DNA from 3 places in the Paenarthrobacter sp. NPDC092416 genome. Region 1 is predicted to be linked to each of the others. Evidence: predicted binding sites of a transcription regulator. Region 1 holds the regulator's gene; each other region holds the start of a gene.

Region 1 (7,139 bases):
ATCACCCGTAAGCGCAAGCTGCTCGAAAAGCAGAAGGAAGGTAAGAAGCGCATGAAGATGGTGGGCCGCGTCGAGGTTCCCCAGGAAGCGTTTATTGCCGCACTGACCACTGACGAGTCCAAGGACAAGGCCAAGAAGTAGTGGTATCTCTTTCGGAACGGACGCTGGGCGGTATGAATGCCTAGCGTCCTTCCTCTTGGTGACCCGGCACCGGCCGACGGCGTGCTGCCCCCGCAGGCGCTTGCCGGCGTCGAACAGCGCAAGTTCGGGCTCTACGTGCACATCCCCTTCTGCGCCGTGCGCTGCGGGTACTGCGACTTCAACACCTATACCGCCAAAGAGCTCGGCGGCGGTGCGTCCCAGGATGCCTACGCCGCTACCGCTGTGGCGGAAGTGGACTTTGCGGCTGCGGCACTGGACGCTTCCAACGTGCCTCGGAGGCCACTGAGTACAGTCTTCTTTGGCGGTGGCACGCCTACGTTGCTGCCTGCCGAAGATCTTGTCCGGATACTGCATGCCGCAGTGGGGCATTGGGGATTGGAACCAGGCGCTGAGGTCACCACCGAGGCAAACCCTGACTCCGTCACGCGTGAATCCTTGCAGCTGCTGGCCGACGCCGGATTTACGCGGGTGTCCTTCGGAATGCAGTCGGCCGTGCCGCATGTTCTCAAAGTGTTGGATCGCACCCACACCCCCAGCCGTGTGCCCCAAGTAGTGAAGTGGGCGCGGGAGGCGGGACTCGCCGTCAGCCTGGACCTCATCTACGGTACGCCGGGGGAGTCCATGGACGATTGGCAAGTATCCCTCGAGACCGCTTTGTCGTATGAGCCCGACCACATCAGCGCGTACGCCCTGATCGTGGAAGAGGGCACCAAACTGGCCGCGCAGATCAGGCGGGGAGAAGTCCCCGGAATTGACGACGACGACCACGCGGCCAAGTACGAGCTCGCCGACCAGCTGATTTCAGCCGCCGGTCTGGAATGGTACGAGGTCAGCAACTGGTCCAGGACCCCCCAGCAAGCGTGCAGGCACAACCTGGCTTATTGGCGGGGAGACGACTGGTGGGGTATCGGTCCTGGCGCCCATTCGCACGTTGGCGGTGTCCGATGGTGGAACGTCAAGCACCCCACAGCCTACGCATCACGGTTGGCTTCAGGGACATCGCCGGCCGCTGGCCGGGAAACGCTCGACGCCGATACCCGGGAAGTGGAGCGCATCATGCTTGAGGCGCGGCTTGGGACGGGACTGTCAGTGGATGCCTTGGATAAGGTTGGCCGGCACGCCATGGCTGGACTCATCGCGGACCAGCTGGTGGACCCGGCAGCCGCCTTCAAGGGACGCTTGGTTCTCACCTTGAAGGGCCGGCTGCTCGCGGACGCTGTGGTCAGAAGGATCCTGCCGGACTGAGGCTATGGCCGGTGGGGGCTACTTGATCCAGCGAAGGTTGACCCGGTACCTGTGCGGCTGGCCATGGTTTACCCGAATTCCCGCGGAGACCGAGAAGCACGTCAGTGCAACCCAGATAGCCGTAGCGATTACCGCGAAGATGTTGCCGACAACTGGAACCATCACCAAAAGGTTGGCCACTACGGCGGCGATGGTGGGCGGCAAGGTGAAGTTGAGTGCTTCCTTGGATTCCTGAGCTGTGAACGGCCCGCGGTCGCGGAAGATCAAATAGATCAGGAGCGATGGAAGGCAGCCCAAAATGCCGCCGAAATGGGCGAGTGTGGCCCATTGGCGGTCCTCGCTGGCGGTGAGTGGGAGTGCGTTGGCAGGCGCGCCATGGTACTGGGGCTGGCCTGCGGCGCTGCCCGGTTCTTCAGGAGCGTTCTCTGCCACGGTGTCTTCCCTTTGCTGTAAAGATGCTGCGGTGTTGCTGTCCCAGAATACTGGGTCAAGGCCGCTTCCGGAGACCAACGCCCCGCTGTGGCGCGAAGGATCCGCGTAGGGGGTTTCAGGGGACGGTGAGAAAGTCGATGACTTCTTCCACTCTGCCAAGCAGCGATGCTTCCAGATCTGAGTAGCTGCGAACTGCACCGAGCAGTTTTTGCCAGCCAAGGCCTACGTCCTCGGCAGTTTGGTGCGGCCATCCGAAGGCCTTGAGGATTCCGGTTTTCCAATCCATCCCGCGCGGTATCTCGGGCCACTCTTCGATGCCCAGGACCTTGGGCCTGATGGCTTGCCAGACGTCAATGTAAGGGTGTCCCACGATCAGGACGTTTCCGGAAGCTCCCGGCACGGTCATGGCGTCAGCTGCAATCCGGGATTCCTTGGACCCTTGAACCAAGTGATCCACCAGAATTCCCAGACGACGGTCCGGTCCGGGCGAGAACTCGGTGATCGCGGCCTTGAGGTCATCCACGCCGTGCAGTGGTTCGACGACAATGCCCTCCACCCGGAGGTCATCACCCCAAACTTTCTCGACGAGTTCGGCGTCGTGCTTGCCTTCTACCCAGATCCGACTCGCCTTGGCCACCTGGGCGCGCTGGCCCTGAAGGCGGACAGAGCCTGAAGCGGTGCGACCGGCTTGAACCGGGGAAGTTGCGGGTCTGGGCGCCGGGGGCATCAGCCGGATGGCCTGCCCCTCCAGAAGGAAGCCAAAGCCGAGCTGGAATGACTTGATCTTTCCCCGCCGGTCCTCCAAGGCAACGATGTGCATGCCGCCGGACTTCTCGACACGGACCACTTCGCCCACCCAACCGGACTGGACGTCCTCCAGGACCATGCCTCGTTGGACAGGAACCTCCGGGAGTTGGCGTTTGGCAGGAGCCGTCAGATCCTGGGGTCCCCAATTGTCGAAAGCCAAGGACTTCACACCATTTCGCACTAGGAATTCCCGCCGGAACGCAGACGCGTCCGGCCCCGCCGGAGAACTCTCCCGCGGGCGGTTTCAATGCTAACAACGGTCTGGCTCATACTAGACTTGTTAGCACTTGGGCATGTTGAGTGCTAAGTGAAGTCTTTGGAAGCAGGTCCATCAGTGCACAGCCATTGGGATCGGGCAGTCGTCAGGAGGTGTTGCCATGAGTGAGCCACGCAAGCTCGAAGTGCTGCGCGCCATCGTTGAGGACTACGTCCACTCACGTGAGCCAGTAGGCTCCAAAGCCCTTGTGGAGCGTCACCATCTGGGCGTGTCGAGCGCCACCATCAGGAACGACATGGCTGTCCTCGAGGAAGAGGGCCTGATTGCCGCTCCGCATACCAGTGCCGGCCGGATTCCCACGGACAAGGGCTACCGACTGTTCGTGGACCGTATTTCGCAGGTCAAGCCATTGTCGGCCGCGGAACGCCGGGCCATCCACTCCCTCCTCGAAGGACCTGATGATGTTGACGACATCCTGGAGCGAACCGTCAGGCTCTTGTCGCAGCTGACCAACCAGGTCGCCGTCGTGCAGTACCCACACTCCAACCGCGCCCTGGTACGGCACGTTGAATTCGTCCTGCTGGCCCCCAAGCAGGTGCTGGTTGTACTGATCGCTGACACGGGCAACGTTGAGCAGAAAGTCCTCGACGCCGGCACTGACGTCAGCAACGAGGCCCTCATGCTGTTGCGGGCCCGGTTCCTGGGCAGCATCGCGGGGACACAGTTGGCTCTGCTGCCCCAGGTGTTGCCATCGGTGGTAGCACTCTGCCCGCCGGAGCTCCGCGGCTTGGCGCAGACCCTGGCGCATGGTCTGCAGGCCCTCTGTGACAGCAGCCGCGAGGAACGGATCCTCATGGCCGGAACAGCCAACCTGGCTCGCTCCAATGTGGACTTCCCACTGAGCATCGGTCCGGTACTCGAGGCACTTGAGGAACAAGTTGTCATGCTTCGTTTGTTGTCCGATATGGGTGACGATCCGCGCGGCGTGACGGTCAGTATTGGCCGCGAGAATCCCTACGACGGATTAGCCGAAGCGTCCGTGGTGGCAACCGGCTACGGCTCGGGAGCCAAAGTAGGCATTCTTGGCCCTACCCGCATGGATTACCCCACCACCATGGCCGCCGTGCGCGCCGTGGCCCGCTACCTTTCACGAATTCTCGGCGGCTGAACAGTCACCCCGAGGAAACAACCGCAGTACAACCAGGAAGAGATACCGACTTTGAGCAGCCACTATGACGTTTTGGGAGTCTCACCGGAAGCCACCGGCGAAGAGATCAAAAAGGCGTACCGCAAGCTGGCGCGGAAACTTCACCCGGATGTTAACCCCGGCGAAGACGTCGCGGAGCAGTTCAAGGCCGTGACGCACGCCTACGAAGTGCTGTCCGACCCCCAGAAGCGTCGCGTGTACGACGCCACGGGTAACGAGAACGGCACGGACAACGGCTTCGGTGGCGGCTACTCGGGCCAGGGCTTTGCCTTCCAGGACATCTTCGATACCTTCTTCGGCGGAGGCGGCGGCCATGCAGGTCCGGCATCCCGGGTGCGCCGAGGCCAGGACGCCCTTATCAGCGTACGGATCGACCTCAAGGATGCCGTGTTCGGCGTCAACAAGAAGCTTGAAGTGGACACGGCGGTCATCTGCCCCAGCTGTGACGGCAGCTGCTGCCGCCCGGGCACGCACCCGGAACGCTGTGATATTTGTGGCGGCAGCGGACAGGTCCAGAGGGCGGTCCGCTCCATTCTTGGCCAGGTCATGACCACGGCACCCTGTGGCTCCTGCGAAGGCTTCGGTACCGTCATCAAGGACCCTTGCAACGAATGCAGCGGCCAGGGCCGTATCCGTAGCCGCCGCTCCCTGACTATCAAGGTCCCTGCCGGCGTTGCAACCGGGACGCGCATCCAGCTGTCAGGTCAAGGCGAAGCAGGTCCTGCCGGCGGTCCTGCCGGTGACCTCTACGTTGAGATTCGGGTCAACAACGATTCGATGTACATGCGCGAGGGCGACGACCTCCACGCCACACTGAGTGTTCCCATGACTGCCGCAGCGCTTGGTACCGAGCTGAAGCTTGAGACGTTCGACGGGCCACAGGAGATCGACGTGAAGGCCGGCACGCAGTCAGGTGAAATTATTACCCTGCGCGGGCTGGGCGTGAACCATCTCCGTGGCTACGGTCGAGGCGATCTCAAGGTCCACCTCCATGTTGAAACGCCCAGCAAGCTGGATCCGGCCCAGGAAGAGTTGTTGCAGCAACTCGCCAAGCTGCGCGGGGAGCAGTTCACGGAAGGCAAGCTCGTGGCCAGTGGCGGAATGTTCGCCAAGCTCCGGGACAAGCTCGGTAACCTGTAGCGGTGAGCAACCCAGTATTCTTTACGCCGGCCGGGAGCCTGGACGGCGTTGTGGCCGGCTCGGTCTTCGTCCTCGACGGCCCTGAAGCCAGGCACGCTGTTACGGTGAAACGGCTTTCGGTCGGTGAGTCCGTTGACATCGCCGACGGTGCGGGCACCCGGCTGACGGGCACTGTGTCCGAGGCAGGCGCAGGAGCCCTGTCGGTAACTGCATCCGAGGTGGTCTTCGAAGATCAGCCGGCTGTCCGCTTGGTGTTGGTCCAGGCGCTGGCCAAAGGCGACAGGGACGAACTCGCCATCGAAACAGCCACGGAACTGGGAATTGATGCCGTCGTTCCATGGCAGTCCGAGCGCTCGATTGTTCGCTGGAAGGCTGACCGCGCGGCCAAGGCGCACGCCAAGTGGCAGTCCGTGGTAGCAGCGGCAGCCAAGCAGGCGCGCAGGGCTTGGGTTCCGGAGGTTCGGCCGATGGTGGATTCCGCCGGGTTGGCCAAGGCTGTAGAAGGCGCGGATCTGGCGATCATCCTTCATGAGGATGCCAAGAATCCTTTGCGCGCCGTACTGCAGCAACAGATCCTGGACGCCAGCGGCAGCGCCCGTGAGGTCCTTCTGATCGTCGGACCCGAGGGTGGAATCTCGCCACGCGAGGTGACCCGTTTCAGCGATGCTGGGGCCGTGACAGCACTGTTGGGGCACCATGTGTTGCGGTCGTCGACGGCGGGACCAGCCGCCGTCGTTCTCGCCAGCGATGTACTGGGCCGCTGGTAGGGGCGTCGAACCTCAGCACGGCAGCCGCAGCTTAGCGGACGCTGAACAGCCTGGTGTCAATGTTGGTTTGGTTGGTGTCGCCTGATTCGTCCAGCTGGGTGACGCGCAATTCATACTTGCCGGCCTTCAGTGTCGCGCTGAAGGTGAAGACACCCAACTGGCCAGGTTCGCCGGTCGCTTTGGTCTGCCCGTTGAGGAGGCTTGTCTTTTCGCCGCTGCCGTTGTCGCGAAGGATTTGCCAGCTGACCGCCTTGGAACTGTCAGTGCTGCGCCCATTGAACTTGACCGCACCAGCGGGAAGGGAGACGTCTTCTTGTGGATCGATGATCCACAACGGGGCAACCAGCGAGGCATCCCTGGCCATGGGCTGGCCTAAACGGACTTGGCCGAACGCCATGTAGTCGGTATGGCCGTCAACCAGGATGACCACCTGGATCTGCTGGCCGGAGTTGATCAATCCTGAGGATGAAGCGGCCGCAGTGGCTGTGTACACGAGCTGCTGGACCGCACGCTGAGCCATGCCGGCATCCAGGTTGGAGTTGAAAGCGTCGCGGGAAATGTCCACCGTGATCACGTTCTTGCCGGAGATTGATGTTGCCAGGTTTCCGGGCTCTTGCCACGGAGTAAAGAAATCGTGATCCAGCGGCTTCTCGGCCATCATGATCCGGAGAGCAGTGGTGACAGGGTTCCCATCACCCGAGATATCACGGAATTCGCGGTAGAGGTAGACGTCTTCCTTGCTCCGTCCGATCCAGTAGACCGGGATCTTGGTCGACGCTTGGGTGGTCTCCAGCGGCGCATTACTGGCGGGGGCCTCCTGGACGGTGACGGCCGGCGTGCTTACGGCCGTCTGATTGGGGGCGCCATTGGCGATGCAACCTGTCAGCAAGAGGACAGCAAGCATCGCAGGCGCTGCGACGACGGATTTAGTCCGCGTCCGCACGCCCTTCTGCTTACCTGCTGACTGCGCGATCCTGTTTCCTTGCCTCGGGGACGGCCGTGGCCGCCAGCCCTGTTACACGGGGTCGTTTTTCACCCGTTAAGCCAGCTTGGCACACCCTCGACGGCGGGCGGTTGCCTTTCGGGAAACTGGCCCCAACTGCAACAGGATTGATATCGGCCTGATGCCGAGTTGAGACAAAATGCCAAGGACGATGACGCC
Region 2 (7,139 bases), on a different contig from region 1:
GCAGGATGCCATCAACGGCTTCCCGGTCACGGCCGCCGGGCGGTTCCTCTCCACGCTGCTTACCTTCGGCGCGATCGTTGCAGGCATCGCCGTCGCTGTGGTGGTGGGGACCCTGATCGGCAGCGAAGTCCTGGACGTCACCAAAACATTCCCCGATGCGTATCCTTTGTGGGGCCAGGCCATCCTGATCGCCGTCGCGGTGGTAGCCATCGGCGTCACCGAGCAGACCCAGATGCGGCTATTGCTCCCGACGGCGGCAGTCGGCTTGGTGGGCTTCTTCGTCTTGTGGGGCGCTACCACGGCCGGGTTCGGGGACCGCTTGTCGCCCGCCGTCTCAGCGGTGGTCATCGGCCTGCTCGGGCGGGTAGTGGCCTTGAAACTCGGTGCTCCCCAGCTGGTGGTGGCCGTTCCGGCAGCATTGATCCTGTTGCCCGGTCTCACTATATTCCGTTCGATGTATGTATTGACCGTCGAAGAAGCCGACATCCTGTTGGGTGCCGGTGGCATGCTGAATGCCGCGGCGATCGTCATGGGAGTGGCCGCAGGCATTGTGCTCGGCGACAACCTGGCACGGCCGCTGACCAAGGGCCTGTCCAGCAACGAGCGCCGCCGGGTCAGGCGCCGCTAGAAACCCACGACGGCCGCTGGAAACCGGCACAACGGCCGCTGGAAACGGGAACAAAAAAGGGGCGCAGCAATAGCGGCGCCCCTTTTGCTGACTGGCAGCCAGGTCAAGCCAGCGGCTAGATCTGCCCCACGGGGAGTTTCTTCTCTGCCTGGAATACTTCCTCCACGCGACCCTGGGCCCAGTAGCCGGACAGCGAAACCTGTGAGCGTTCCAGCCCGCGCTGGGCGAAGAAGATCTCGCGGAGGCCCTTCATATAGCCGCGCTCACCGTGGGCAAAGACGTCCACGCGTCCAGGCAACCATTCGGCGGCACGAAGGGCGTCCAACAGGATTTCGCTGGAACCGGCGGGTACTCCGTTGCGCTGCAGCCAGTGAAGCTCGACGCCGACGGGCGCGGAAATGGGCTGGATGTCAGCCTCGGTATCGACCTCGAGGAAAGCCAGGCCGCGAGCGTCAGGGGAGAGCGCTTCGATGCACGCAGCAATGGCCGGTAGGGCGGCGTCGTCGCCGGCAAAGAGGTGCCAGTCGGCGTCGGGTGCCGGGTTGTACGCGCCGCCCGGGCCGGTGAAAATCAAGGAGTCGCCGGGTTCCGCTGCAGCTGCCCAGGGACCGGCGAGGCCCTCATCGCCATGTACTACGAAGTCGATGGCAAGTTCCTGCGCCTCAAGGTTCACCCAGCGGATGGTGTAGGTCCGGGTGTGGGGCCACTGGTCCCGCGGCATGGTTTCGCGGATCGCCCAAAGGTCCAAGGGCAATTGATAGTCGACGCCGGGCTGGGGGAACACGATCTTCACGTAGCGGTCCACGAATTCGTTGTTCGCGTAGTCGCTGAAGCCCGGGCCGCCGGCAACGATCCGCACCATGTGGGGCGAGAGCTGTTCCCTGCGGAGCACCGTCAGGTTGACCTGGGGCCGGGTGTTGCGGCTGGCGGACGAAGTCACGGGAAGGGCGGCAGTCATGTAGGCAAGCCTAAGCTAATTCCCTGCATGGTGGCTGGGTGTGAGTCGTAGATTACAAGACAGGCAATTCCCAATTGATCGCCTCGGAGCCCTGGGCAAGCAGTAGCTCGTTGGTCCGGCTGAACGGCTTGGAGCCAAAGAATCCGCGCGATGCGGAGAGCGGACTGGGGTGGGCCGACACGATCGCCGGTGACCCGTCCAGCAGCGGAATGACGGCTTCGGCGTCCTTGCCCCACAGAATCGCGACCAGCGGGCTCGGGTGCCCCGCGGCGTCCTTGCGGTTGGCGACGGCGATGACGGCCGCCGTCGTAATAGCTTCCCAGCCCTTACCCCGGTGCGAGCCTGCCGCTCCGGCCGCGACGCTCAGGACGCGGTTCAGCAGCAGGACCCCTTGGCCGGTCCATGCGCTGAGGTCGCCGTGGACGCGGGGCGGCAGGCCAAGGTCGTCATGGAGTTCGCGGTAGATATTGGCCAGGCTGCGTGGAATAGGCCGCGTTTGCCGTGACACGGCGAAGGAAAGTCCGACGGCGTGTCCCGGCGTTGGGTAGGGGTCTTGGCCCAGGATGAGCACTTTGACATCGGCCAGCGGCTCCTGGAACGCCCGGAGCAAGTTGCTGGCCGCGGGGAGGACGAGCGTGCCATTCGCCGACTGTGCGGAAACGAAGCCAAGGGCGTCGCGCAGTTGTCCCTCCACCGGACGCAGGGCGGCTGCCCAATCGGGGGCCATCAGCTGGTCCAAGGGTTGATGGAGCAGTTCCTCGAAGTCCGGACCTGGGGCGGCCGCCGGTTCAAGGTCAAAGAGTGCTTCCTCGCCAGTCACCCAGCTATTGTCTCCCGCGCGGCGACACGCCTGCGAATGACAGCGTTGTTATTCGCCCGTAACATGGGGGTAGGACATTTTCCCCCAGAGCCTCGAAGGAGTGTGCCGTGGCAGAACCCGCACCGGAACACCTGTCGCCGCAGGCCACCGGGTTGGCCTTCGAAGATCTTGCCGCCGAGACCCGCAGCGACTCGCCCTTGAGCGAGCGGGACCAGCAAATGCTGGCCCTGGAACGGCAGTGGTGGAAGTACGCCGGCGCCAAGGAACAGGCCATCCGTGAGCTGTTCGACCTGTCAGCAACACACTATTACCAGATCCTGAATGCGTTGATCGATACCGAAGACGCATTGGCTCACGATCCCATGCTCGTCAAGAGACTGCGTAGACTACGTACGTCGCGCCAGCGTGCGCGGACTGCGCGCCGCTTGGGGTCCGACGCGTAGAACGCCAGGCTGATCTCTCAGCAGCAACCAGCAAGGACAACGCTTCACCATGACCAAATTTGCCAGGGATGAATTCGACCGGGTCCCACAGAACACGTCCCGGCAGGGCGTTCACCGTGACGCCCAGGAAACTGCCCGCCCCACCTTGTGGCCGGTCCTTACAGTCGGCGCCGTGGCCTTGGTGCTCGGCCTGGTAGCGTTCCTGATCCTCCCCAGGCTTGGTCTGGTGGCACCTGGTGCGTCGTCGAGCGTTTCGACGCCCGCCCCCCAGCAGAGCGACTCCACGCCGTCGCCCGGTTCGTCGGAGAGCAGCGCCCCCATTGCATCTGGCGAACCAAGCCCGGGGACGTCGCCTTCCGGGGTTCCGTCCGAAACGCCGAGCTCGGCACCGGTGGACAAGACCACAGTCATTTCGGTGTACAACGGCACGGCGACTGCCGGCCTGGCCAGCCGCGTGGCGGGCCTCGTCCAGGGCGATGGCTGGCCGTTGGGCACCGTGGGCAACTGGGGCGGCTTGCCGCAGCAGACGTCCGTGATCTTCTACAACGGCCCCACCCAGAAGGCCAACGCCGATGCTCTGGGCAGTCTTCTGGGCATCAAGTCGATCGTGGAATCCCCGGAAATCCAGCAGCCCGTGGTGGTTGTTGTGGGACCCGGATATCAGTAACCTGCCCAACTCGGTTAAGCCTCAATAACAAAACCGCTGGCCCGCCCCCACACGGCAGCGCCAGCATGGTGACTGTGGTTACAGTTGATTGATTCCGGTACGGAGATCCCGGCAACCGGACTTGGCTACTTTGAAAGTGTGGGCATCATGGCTTTGGGAACCGTCAAATGGTTCAACGCCGAAAAAGGCTACGGCTTCATCACTGTGGATGACTCCGGCGACGACGTCTTTGTGCACTGGTCTGCAATCCAGATGGAAGGCTTCCGCGCCCTTGAGGAGGGCCAGCGCGTCGAGTTCGAACTGGGTGAAGGCCAGAAGGGCCCCCAGGCAGAAAGCGTCCGCGTAGCCTGAGCAGATCAGCTAAGCGCTGAACCGACCCTTTATTTGTCGCCCATCATGGCGCCTCTGCTTGCACTCTCCCCGGTCGAGTGCTAATTATTGATTTAGCACTCCTGCGCTCCGACTGCTAATTCCGTCACCGGCTTCGTCTGGTGTCGGACGGTATTTGGGGCTGGGAGGATCAAGAAACACCTTGGTGGGGTGAGGTCCGGAGCGCGGGGCATACAGAGGCCGCAAGCAAAGAACCGTCCGTCGCGGGCACCCCATCTGACAGGTTCCTTCTTAACGACTGTCCCGAAAGGACTACTGCCGTTATGGCCAAGATCATTGCATTTGATGAAGAGGCACGCCGCGGCCTCGAGCGGGGCCTGAACATCCTCGCCGACGCCGTCAAGGTCACCCTCGGCCCGCGTGGACGCAACGTCGTCCTCGAAAAGAAGTGGGGCGCCCCCACGATCACCAACGATGGCGTTTCCATCGCCAAGGAGATCGAGCTGGACGATCCTTTCGAAAAGATCGGTGCAGAACTGGTCAAGGAAGTTGCCAAGAAGACGGATGACGTCGCTGGCGACGGTACCACCACTGCAACCGTCCTCGCCCAGGCACTGGTGAAGGAAGGCCTGCGCAACGTAGCCGCCGGCGCCGACCCGCTGTCCCTCAAGCGCGGTATCGAGAAGGCTGTTGAAGCTGTTATCCGCGAACTGCTCGCTTCCGCCAAGGAAATCGAAACCAAGGAAGAGATCGCAGCTACGGCTTCCATCTCCGCCGGTGACCCGGAAATCGGCAACCTGATCGCCGAAGCCCTGGACAAGGTGGGCAAGGAAGGCGTCATCACGGTCGAGGAGTCCAACACCTTCGGCCTGGAGCTCGAACTTACCGAAGGCATGCGCTTCGACAAGGGTTACATCTCCGCTTACTTCGTCACCGACGCTGAGCGCCAGGAAACGGTCCTCGAAGACCCGTACATCCTGATCGTCAACTCCAAGATCTCCAACGTGAAGGAACTCGTCACGGTTCTGGAGAAGGTCATGCAGTCCAACAAGCCGCTGCTGATCATCGCCGAAGACATCGAGGGCGAGGCCTTGGCCACCCTCATCGTCAACAAGATCCGTGGCACCTTCAAGTCTGTTGCCGTCAAGGCTCCGGGCTTCGGTGACCGCCGCAAGGCACAGCTTGCCGACATCGCCATCCTCACCGGTGGCCAGGTCATCTCCGAAGAAGTTGGCCTCAAGCTCGAAAACGCTGGCCTGGAACTCCTCGGCACCGCCCGCAAGGTTGTTGTCACCAAGGACGAGACCACCATCGTTGAAGGTGCCGGCGACGCCGACCAGATCGCTGGCCGTGTTGCACAGATCCGTGCCGAGATCGAAAACTCCGATTCCGACTACGACCGCGAGAAGCTGCAGGAACGCCTGGCCAAGCTGGCCGGCGGAGTTGCAGTCATCAAGGCCGGTGCCGCAACCGAAGTTGAGCTGAAGGAACGCAAGCACCGCATTGAGGACGCTGTCCGCAACGCAAAGGCTGCCGTTGAAGAAGGCATCGTTGCTGGTGGTGGCGTTGCCCTCATCCAGGCCGGTGCCAAGGCATTCGCCAACCTGAACCTGCAGGGCGACGAAGCAACCGGCGCCAACATCGTCAAGGTTGCCATTGACGCTCCGCTGAAGCAGATCGCCTTCAACGCTGGCCTCGAGCCGGGCGTTGTTGTGGACAAGGTTCGTGGCCTGCCTTCGGGCCACGGCCTGAACGCTGCCACGGGTGTCTACGAAGACCTTCTGGCTGCTGGCGTCAACGACCCCGTAAAGGTCACCCGCTCGGCACTCCAGAATGCTGCTTCCATCGCTGGTCTGTTCCTGACCACCGAGGCTGTAGTTGCCGACAAGCCTGAGAAGAACGCTCCGGCTGGCGGCGGCGACGACATGGGCGGCATGGGCGGCTTCTAAGCCCCTGAGCTGTTGCAAGACGTCGCTGTAGCATGACGTCGCTGTAGCAATGCAGCGCCCAGCACCACGCTTTAGAGCAAACGACGGCGGTCCCTCCTTTTGGGTGGGGCCGCCGTCGGCGTTAAACATCCCGGTAGGGGACCGATCTTGCTCCCGTGAGCACGCATAGCCACTGTGGAGCGACAAAGTGCTGTCCCCTGGTTGTGTGCTAGCACGGTTTCAGTGTCAGTGAGGTCTGGCAGGATTGAATACATGACGATTATTGCTGCCGCCGATGGCTCTGCCCTCGGTAATCCTGGGCCGGCCGGTTGGGCCTGGTACGTAGATGACTCCTGTTGGCGCGCGGGAGGTTGGCCCCACGGAACCAACAACCAGGGTGAACTGATGGCCGTCCTGGACCTTTTCCGGTCCACCGCACACATCCCGCACGAGGACCTGCGGATTCTTTGCGATAGCCAGTACGTCATCAACTGCATCACCAAATGGATGCCGGGCTGGAAGCGGAAGGGCTGGCGGAAAGCCGATGGCAAGCCCGTTCTGAACGTGGACCTGCTCAAGGACATTGACCAGGCCATTGTTGGGCGCAAGTACACCTTCGAATGGGTCAAAGGACACGCAGGTCACGACCTCAACGAGGCAGCAGACGAACGTGCACGGGCCGTTGCCACCGCTTTCCAGCAGAAGACATCAGTGCCGGCGGGACCGGGATTCCCGGGTGCCCCCGTTTCTGACGGAGCGGATGTGCCTGATCGTGCTGGCGTGATGAGCGGAGTCGAAGTTCCACGCCGAGCTCCGGAGACGAGCCGTGCTGCAGCTCCCGAAGCTTCGCCGGCATCCGCCCCAGTGCGTACTCCAGCCCCCGCAGCTCCCAAAGCTTCGCAGGCATCCGCCCCAGTGCGTACTCCAGCCCCCGCGGCTGCCTTGGCACAGGCGCTCAGGTCAGCGCGCAGCACCATGCCCCATTCCGAACCCACCCTGTTCGGCGAGTCCGGCATTTTTGGGCAGGCTGATCTTTTCAGCGAGCTGGATGACGACGTAGCAAGCCAGGAAGTCTCGGCCGAGGAATCGGTGCTGGCCTTGGAGCGTGAGCTGCTGCGCCCCGATGTTCGTGCAGATATCGGCAGGACCGGCGTGCTGCTTCACCCGGACTTCGCGGAGATCGGCAGTACAGGCCGCTTCTGGACCCGCGACGCCATGATGATGGCGCTTGAGGAAGACCCCGGCGAGCCCATCGAATTGGAGCTGCTCAGCGCAGACCGCCTTAGCGAGAACACCATCCTGCTGAACTATCGCAGCTTCGCCCGCTCGGGCTCTGCGCTCCGGAGCTCCGTCTGGATGCTGGAT
Region 3 (7,139 bases), on a different contig from region 1:
TGTTGAGTGTCAGGACATGCAGTCCCAGAAAACGCACCACCGGCAGGACGAAACGCGCTGCTGCCCGACCATGACGAACAGGCAGCTCGCCGCCCGGTTTCCCGGCCACAGTGGTCTGATGGCTACGGCTCACCTCCACAGCAATCTCTGCGCCGGAATTACCGAGCCCAACAACAAGCACAGGTCCTGGCCGCAGCTGTGCGGGATTCCGGTAGTCCTGGGAGTGCAGCTGGACGATGCCCGCCTCCAGCTCTGTGGCGAACGCAGGTCTCTTGGGAACGCGGTATCCTCCGGTGGCGATCACCACATTCTTCGAGCGCCATGACTTCTCCCCAGCACTGACAAGGAAGCCGTCACCGTCCGAGGCAAGGCCATCGACGCGCACTCCCGGTGTCCAAGGCAAGTCAAAGCGGCGCACATAGTCCTCGAGGTAGTCTGCCAATTCGTCCTTGGTTGGAAAATTCAGCGGATCCCCAGGGAATGGCGCGCCGGGCAGTCCGTCGTACTTGGCCGGGGTAAACAGTCGCAAGGAATCCCAACGCTGCCGCCAAGACTCCCCGGCCCTTTCATTCTCGTCCAGGATGAGGAATTCCCGGTGCTGCCGTGCCAGCCAATATCCCAGTGCCAAGCCGGATTGCCCACCTCCAATGATGACCGTGTCCAGTACGGCATCCTGATTCGTTGTCATGGCTTTGTCCCTTCAATGATTGCTTCTTCCGGAACCTTCCGATACCGCAGGCACCACACGAGCATGAGTGCCGATGCCACGACGTAAAACGAGTGCAGCAGCCACACCGGACCTGCGGGAAGGTCGAACACATAGAACGAATGCACTGCGTTGGCCACATTAGTGATGACGATGTTGCCGACGCTGTAAGATCCCAGGTCCTTGGTGCGGACGGCCTTCATTAGCATGGGAAACATGCTGGCGGCGAAGAGCACGGTGGATACGGTGCCGGCAAGCAGTGGAATGTTCATAAAGCCCACGCTATGAGCCCACCCCTGCCTGCCGCGTCGGCACAATGGCCCATTTCCGGGCGCGGGGGCATGGGTATTTCTGCGCATGCCCCGTTGGCTCATCCCTCTCCCACATCCCACACCGTTTGGGCCAACGGTCTCCCACATCCCACCCCCTTCCAGCCTGGAGGTTTTCGTGCCGGGCGTGGAGCGGGGCCAGGCGGCCTGGGATGAGCACCAAAAGGCGTTGGCTGAATACCGAGGTCGAGGTTCCTGGAAGATCAGCGCCTTCTTTTGCCGCGAAGCAAATAGCTGAACTCTGGAGATTCATCGAACGGACTCCTCCGGCGCTAAAGGCTCCCAGCGGCTGGCCCGACTCGCGCGACGGCAAATGCCGCCCGCCCGGTCCACATACCACCGGAGTGACGACGGGACGTGAGAGAAGGAACCCCAAAACCCGACGGGACGTGAGAGAGGGACACCCAAAACCCGACGGGACGTGAGGGAGGGAACCCCAAAACCCGACGGGACGTGAAAGAGCACCGGGGGTTAGTTGAACAGGTGATGCTCGAAGGCGTACCGGGTGGCGGCAACCCTCGACGGCAGGGTCAGTTTGGTCAGGATGTTGCTGACATGCCTGGCCACCGTTTTTTCGCTGAGATAGAGCGATCGGGCAATGGCTTTGTTCGCATTGCCTTCGGCCACGAGCCGCAATACTTCCAGCTCGCGGGCGGTCAGCGGCGAATCCTGCCCGGTGGGGCGTTCCCCCGTGAGTCCGAGGACTTCCGCGGCGGCGGGTAGGGCGCCCAGTTCAGCAAACTCGCCCTTTGCTGCCTCGAACTCCATGATGGCGGAGTCAGGATCACCCAGCACTGCGCAAGCCCTTCCAGCGAGTACGCGGCAACGGGCGGCGTCGTACGGAGCTTCGAGGCTGTACCAAATACGCCACGCCTTCCGGGCCGAGATCAATGCGGCCTCGGGGCTCCCCTCGGCCAAGAGCACGCTCGCTTCTGCTTGGGCTGCCAGTGCCCGTTCCAAAGGGCGGCTGGCTTCGTGGACCGGGGCGGCGAGTTCGTCAGCCGCTGCCCTGGCTGCGACGAGGTCGCCCTCTGCAAGCTCCACCTGGACAACGGCTGGAAGCAGCCTGCACCGGTTTGCCGGATCAGCTCCGGACATCGCTCGGCGCAACAGTACTTGCGCTTGGGACGTTTTGTGTTGGGCCATGCGTAGAAGCGCAAGGCCGGGCAAAGGCTCAAAACCAGTCTCCCCTGCCTTGGCATAGGCGGCCTCCGCCTCCTCCAAACTTCCCCGTAAGCGGAGCACTTCACCCTGTTGGTACCAAGCGCCCCACGCTGCTTCCGGATCACCGCGGCGGGATCGGTCCTGGGCGATGCGGGCAGCAGCCAAGGCATCGTCCCAGGCACCATGCAGGATGAACAGCTCGGCGCGGTGCGATTGGCATTGCCCGCTGAACATCACCATGTCCGGCCGGTCCCCGCACCACCGTTCCAGGGCCGCCGTCCATTCCTGGGCACGGTGGACATCCAAGGCCAGCCTGCAGCTTCCAATCACTGCGCAGTAGATAATCCCGGAGGGTATGGGCGAGACCTCTCCGGCGGTGACGGACAGCATCACTTCATCGAGGAGTTGCAGTCCCTCATCCGGGAAGCCGAGCGTGATCCTGGCCGTGCCCAATCCGAGCTGGCCAAGTGCCGTGAGATCCCTGTCATGGAATCGCTGGCCCACCTCAAAGGCCCGGCCAAACAGCTCGTCGCTGGCGGTGGGGTCCCCTCCGTACAGCGCACCGAGCGCGGCCGGGATGAGGAGATAGCCCTCCGCTTCGGTGGGCTCTTCCATCCCGGCAATGAGATGCTGGGCGCGTGACATCCAGCCGGAACTTCGTGCAGGTTCCCCGATATCCATGAGGTACAGAACCAGCCACGCCGCACACCGTGCAGCGCCGGCCATGTCGCCCAAGGTCAGGAATTCCTGGTGGGCCCTTGTCAGGTATTCAACCCCGTCAGCGTCATGGCCCAGGAGCATGGCCACGGAAGCCACGAGTTCCATGTCCGGGGCAGTCAGACCGCCTTCGGAATCAGCCCGGGCAAGGCAGTCCAACGCATCGCTCCAGCGATGCTCGGAGAACGCCGAGCGTCCAAGATCCAAGGCTGTGGCTGGCATCGTCATGACTCACCTTGCGGCCGGGAGCGGCCCGGTTGGCGCACCCAAGCCGCCGTAATAGCGTCAGGGTACCGCCGCCGTCGTACGGTCACAAGGGCACCAGCGTGGCACCAAAGACCAAGCGCAGACCACAAGGCCCGAGACAAAAAAGAGTCCCGGCCATGAACCATGGCCGGGACTCTTGGTGCAGGTAACTAGTGCTTGTGGCCTGCGTGTGCGTCTTCGTCCTCAGCCGGCTTCTCAGCAACCAAGGTCTCGGTGGTGAGAACCAGGGCAGCGATGGAAGCAGCGTTGCGGAGTGCGGAGCGGGTGACCTTGACGGGGTCGATCACGCCAGCGGCGATCAAGTCCTCGTACTCGCCGGACTTGGCGTTGAAGCCGTGATTGGCTTCCAGCTCGGCAACCTTGGCAACAACAACGAAGCCGTCGAATCCGGCGTTCTGGGCGATCCAGCGCAGGGGCTGGACAAGGGCACGGCGGACGATGCCCACGGCAGCCGCCGCGTCACCCTCCAGTGCCTTCACGGCCGGGGACTCGTCCAGTGCCTTGAGAGCGTGGATGAGGGCCGAACCGCCACCGGAAACAATGCCTTCTTCGAGGGCTGCGCGCGTGGAAGAAACGGCGTCCTCGATGCGGTGCTTCTTTTCCTTCAGCTCAACCTCGGTGGCTGCGCCAACCTTGATCACGCCGATGCCGCCGGCCAGCTTGGCCAGGCGTTCCTGCAGCTTTTCCTTGTCCCAGTCGGAGTCCGTCCGGGTGAGCTCAGCACGGAGCTGGGCAACGCGGTCGGACACGTCCTGAGCCGAGCCGGCGCCGTCCACGATGGTGGTGTTGTCCTTGGTCACCGTGATGCGGCGCGCGGTACCGAGTACCTCGAGGCCAACGGTGTCCAGGGTCAGGCCGAGGTCCGGGGAAACAACCTGGGCGCCGGTGAGCGTGGCGATGTCCTGGAGCATGGCCTTGCGACGGTCGCCGAAGCCCGGTGCCTTGACGGCAACAACGTTGAGCGTGCCGCGGATGCGGTTAACGATCAGCGTGGACAGGGCTTCGCCTTCGATGTCTTCAGCAATGATGAAGAGCGGCTTGTTGGCCTGCAGGGCCTTCTCCAGCAGTGGCAGGAAATCCTGCAGCGAGGAGATCTTGCCCTGGTTGATCAGGATGAGGGCGTCCTCAAGGACGGCTTCCTGGCGCTCTGCGTCGGTGACGAAGTACGGGGACAGGTAGCCCTTGTCGAACTGCATGCCCTCGGTGAGGACCAGTTCGGTCTGGGTGGTAGAGGACTCTTCGATGGTGATGACACCATCCTTGCCAACCTTGCCGAACGCTTCAGCCAGCAGTTCGCCAATCTCGTCGCTCTGCGCGGAGATTGCTGCCACGCTGGCAACCTGCGTGCCTTCGACTTCGCGGGCGTTCTCCAGGAGGCGGGCTGCGATGGCTTCAACGGAAACCTCGATACCTCGCTTGATCTCGCCCGGAGCGGCGCCGGCAGCAACGTTGCGCAGGCCTTCCTTGACCAGAGCCTGTGCCAACACGGTAGCCGTGGTGGTGCCGTCGCCTGCGACATCGTTGGTCTTGGTGGCGACTTCCTTGGCCAACTGGGCACCAAGGTTCTCGTAGGGGTCGTCCAGCTCGACTTCACGGGCGATGGTGACGCCGTCGTTGGTGATCGTGGGAGCGCCCCACTTCTTGTCCAGCACGACGTTGCGGCCGCGCGGACCAAGCGTCACCTTGACAGTGTTGGCGAGCTTGTCGATACCGGCCTCAAGAGACCGGCGGGCAGCATCGTTAAAAGCAAGCTGCTTTGCCATGGTTGTGTCCTTTCAAGACGGAAAACCCGCACCGCTGACGGTCAGAAAAATCCAACGGTGTCTGCGGCGCGGGCTCCAGGAAGTTACTTTACGACGATCGCCAGAACGTCGCGGGCGGACAGAACGAGGTACTCGTTGCCGCCGGTCTTGACTTCGGTTCCACCGTACTTGGAGTAGATAACGACGTCGCCAACAGCTACGTCAACCGGAACGCGGTTGCCGTTGTCATCGAAGCGGCCGGGGCCGATTGCAACAACTTCGCCTTCCTGCGGCTTCTCCTGTGCGGAGTCCGGAATGACCAGGCCGGAAGCCGTGGTCTGCTCTGCTTCGAGCGGGCGAACAACAATACGATCCTCAAGAGGCTTAATCGAGACCGACACTCGGACTCTCCTTTTCATGAGCTGATTCATGGACTAAGAACTAGGGTGCCGGGGCGTGCAACCGTCGTCGCGGTGCCGGAAGACGCCTGGCGTGATTAGCACCCTCCGGGGGAGAGTGCTAACTAGACTCTATGTAAGGCGTTAGCACTCGGTCAAGGTGAGTGCCAGCATTTCGTCGTGGGTGAACGCCATCACCGGCCGGTGAGATCGTCCAGGTCGTAATCTTCGCCGTCGTCATCTTCGTCCACCGGAGCCGTTCCACGCTTCAGGTACAGCACCACGGCGGCCGCTATGGCAACGACGCCGGAGACCACCAACGCAATAATTCCTCCGATGCGGGCGCCGGTGTAGAGCTCCCTGATATCGCGGGCTTCGTCGGTGGCGTCATTCACGCTTTTGCCGGTGACGGAGTACGCGGCGGCATTGAAGGAATCCAAGGCAAAGATGATGATGAGCAACGCAATGCACACAACGGCGATCGCTGCGCCTGCAATCAATGCGGGCCGGGCGTATGCAACCGGAGACCGGCGGGAACCACGCTCTGCCGCCCGGACGGGATCGGGATCATTCCCGTTGGAGTTGTTGGATTCGGAGGGCTGCGGAGTTGCGTTGTCTTCCATAAAAACAACCCTATAGGGCTGATTCGCCGGTCACCTCCCTGCGACGCACGCCAGTAGGCTTGATCTCATGGCTCAAGCACCGCAGGAACAGATTGCCCCCTTGCTGACCACTGAAGGATGGGAACTTCTTGCCTCGTTGGGCCCGTATCGAGAGGCCGACGCCTTCAGCACCAACGCGGAGCTCCGCAAGGCCGGCCACTCCCCCGAGCTGGTCGCCGCCGTACTGACGCAGTCCCGCTTGCGGACGCGCGCGGAGGCTAAGTTTGGTGAATTTGCCCGCCAGATGCTGTTCACCCAGGCGGGCCTGGAACAGGCAACGCGCTTGAACGTTGCCGCGCGGCACGCTGAGCGCTTCGTCAAGGCCGGCACGGCGCATGTGGCCGACCTCGGATGCGGTCTTGGCGCAGACTCGATGGCGCTGGCTTCCATGGACATCAACGTCACGGCCGTGGAACTGGACGAAACGACGGCGGCCTGCGCCACCATCAACCTGATGCCGTTCCCGCATGCCACCGTGGTGCACTCCGATGCCACCGCCGTGCCTTTGGACGGGATCGACGGCGTCTGGCTGGATCCGGCGCGTCGCACCACGTCCACCTCGGGAACCAAGCGGATCTGGGATCCGGAAGACTTCTCTCCCCCGCTTTCGTTCGTGGAAAATCTAGCGAGATCGGGCCGTGCCATCGGGGTCAAGATGGGTCCGGGCATGCCCCATGATTCCGTTCCCGCACATTGCGAAGCCCAGTGGGTCTCCGTGGGCGGCGACGTCACCGAAGTGACGCTGTGGTTCAACGCGGTGGCCCGCCCGGGCGTGCGGCGTGCCGCGCTCGTCATCGGCGCGCAGGGCGCAGCCGAGATCACCAGCGGTGACGACTTCGACGGCGGACCGGTTGCCGCCGTCGGGCCCGTTGAAGGCTTCCTCTACGAACCTGACGGTGCGGTGATCCGTGCGGGACTGGTAGCCGACATCGCTGAGCGGCTGGGCGGGCACTTGGTGGATGAACATATCGCCTACATCTGCGCGCCTGAGCTGCATGACAGTCCGTTTGCCCGTGCCTACAAGGTGCTCGAGGTCATGCCGTACAACGTGAAGGCGCTCAAGGCGTGGGTCAAGGCCAACGGTGTGGGCGTGCTGGACATCAAGAAGCGCGGGACGGCGGTCACCCCAGAGGAACTGCGCAAGCAACTCCTCC

What was found. Region 1 encodes HrcA, which represses chaperone genes, less so after heat shock. Its sites were predicted from a motif close to TTNGCACTCGNNNNNNNCGAGTGCNAA; they were not measured.
Region 2: the regulator HrcA is predicted to act here: its motif matches at 3,925-3,951, upstream of groL (chaperonin GroEL).
Region 3: the regulator HrcA is predicted to act here: its motif matches at 5,468-5,494, upstream of groES (co-chaperone GroES).

What each region holds. Positions count from the first base shown of each region.
Region 1 is NZ_JBIVQG010000007.1:196,785-203,923, forward strand. It holds gene lepA (translation elongation factor 4) at 1-141, shown strand, start outside; gene hemW (radical SAM family heme chaperone HemW) at 178-1,407, shown strand; gene ACIQC5_RS14880 (DUF4870 domain-containing protein) at 1,426-1,839, opposite strand; gene ACIQC5_RS14885 (DUF3097 domain-containing protein) at 1,955-2,806, opposite strand; gene hrcA (heat-inducible transcriptional repressor HrcA) at 3,024-4,031, shown strand; gene dnaJ (molecular chaperone DnaJ) at 4,083-5,210, shown strand; gene ACIQC5_RS14900 (16S rRNA (uracil(1498)-N(3))-methyltransferase) at 5,213-5,977, shown strand; gene ACIQC5_RS14905 (GerMN domain-containing protein) at 6,009-6,881, opposite strand.
Region 2 is NZ_JBIVQG010000002.1:4,596-11,734, forward strand. It holds gene ACIQC5_RS04275 (threonine/serine exporter ThrE family protein) at 1-628, shown strand, start outside; gene ACIQC5_RS04280 (siderophore-interacting protein) at 744-1,586, opposite strand; gene ACIQC5_RS04285 (uracil-DNA glycosylase) at 1,639-2,406, opposite strand; gene ACIQC5_RS04290 (DUF3263 domain-containing protein) at 2,514-2,849, shown strand; gene ACIQC5_RS04295 (LytR C-terminal domain-containing protein) at 2,899-3,516, shown strand; gene ACIQC5_RS04300 (cold-shock protein) at 3,664-3,867, shown strand; gene groL (chaperonin GroEL) at 4,170-5,795, shown strand; gene ACIQC5_RS04310 (RNase H family protein) at 6,048-7,139, shown strand, end outside.
Region 3 is NZ_JBIVQG010000001.1:543,838-550,976, reverse strand. It holds gene ACIQC5_RS02445 (flavin-containing monooxygenase) at 1-688, opposite strand, end outside; gene ACIQC5_RS02440 (hypothetical protein) at 685-978, opposite strand; gene ACIQC5_RS02435 (LuxR C-terminal-related transcriptional regulator) at 1,507-3,144, opposite strand; gene groL (chaperonin GroEL) at 3,333-4,946, opposite strand; gene groES (co-chaperone GroES) at 5,030-5,326, opposite strand; gene ACIQC5_RS02420 (hypothetical protein) at 5,518-5,946, opposite strand; gene ACIQC5_RS02415 (SAM-dependent methyltransferase) at 6,014-7,139, shown strand, end outside.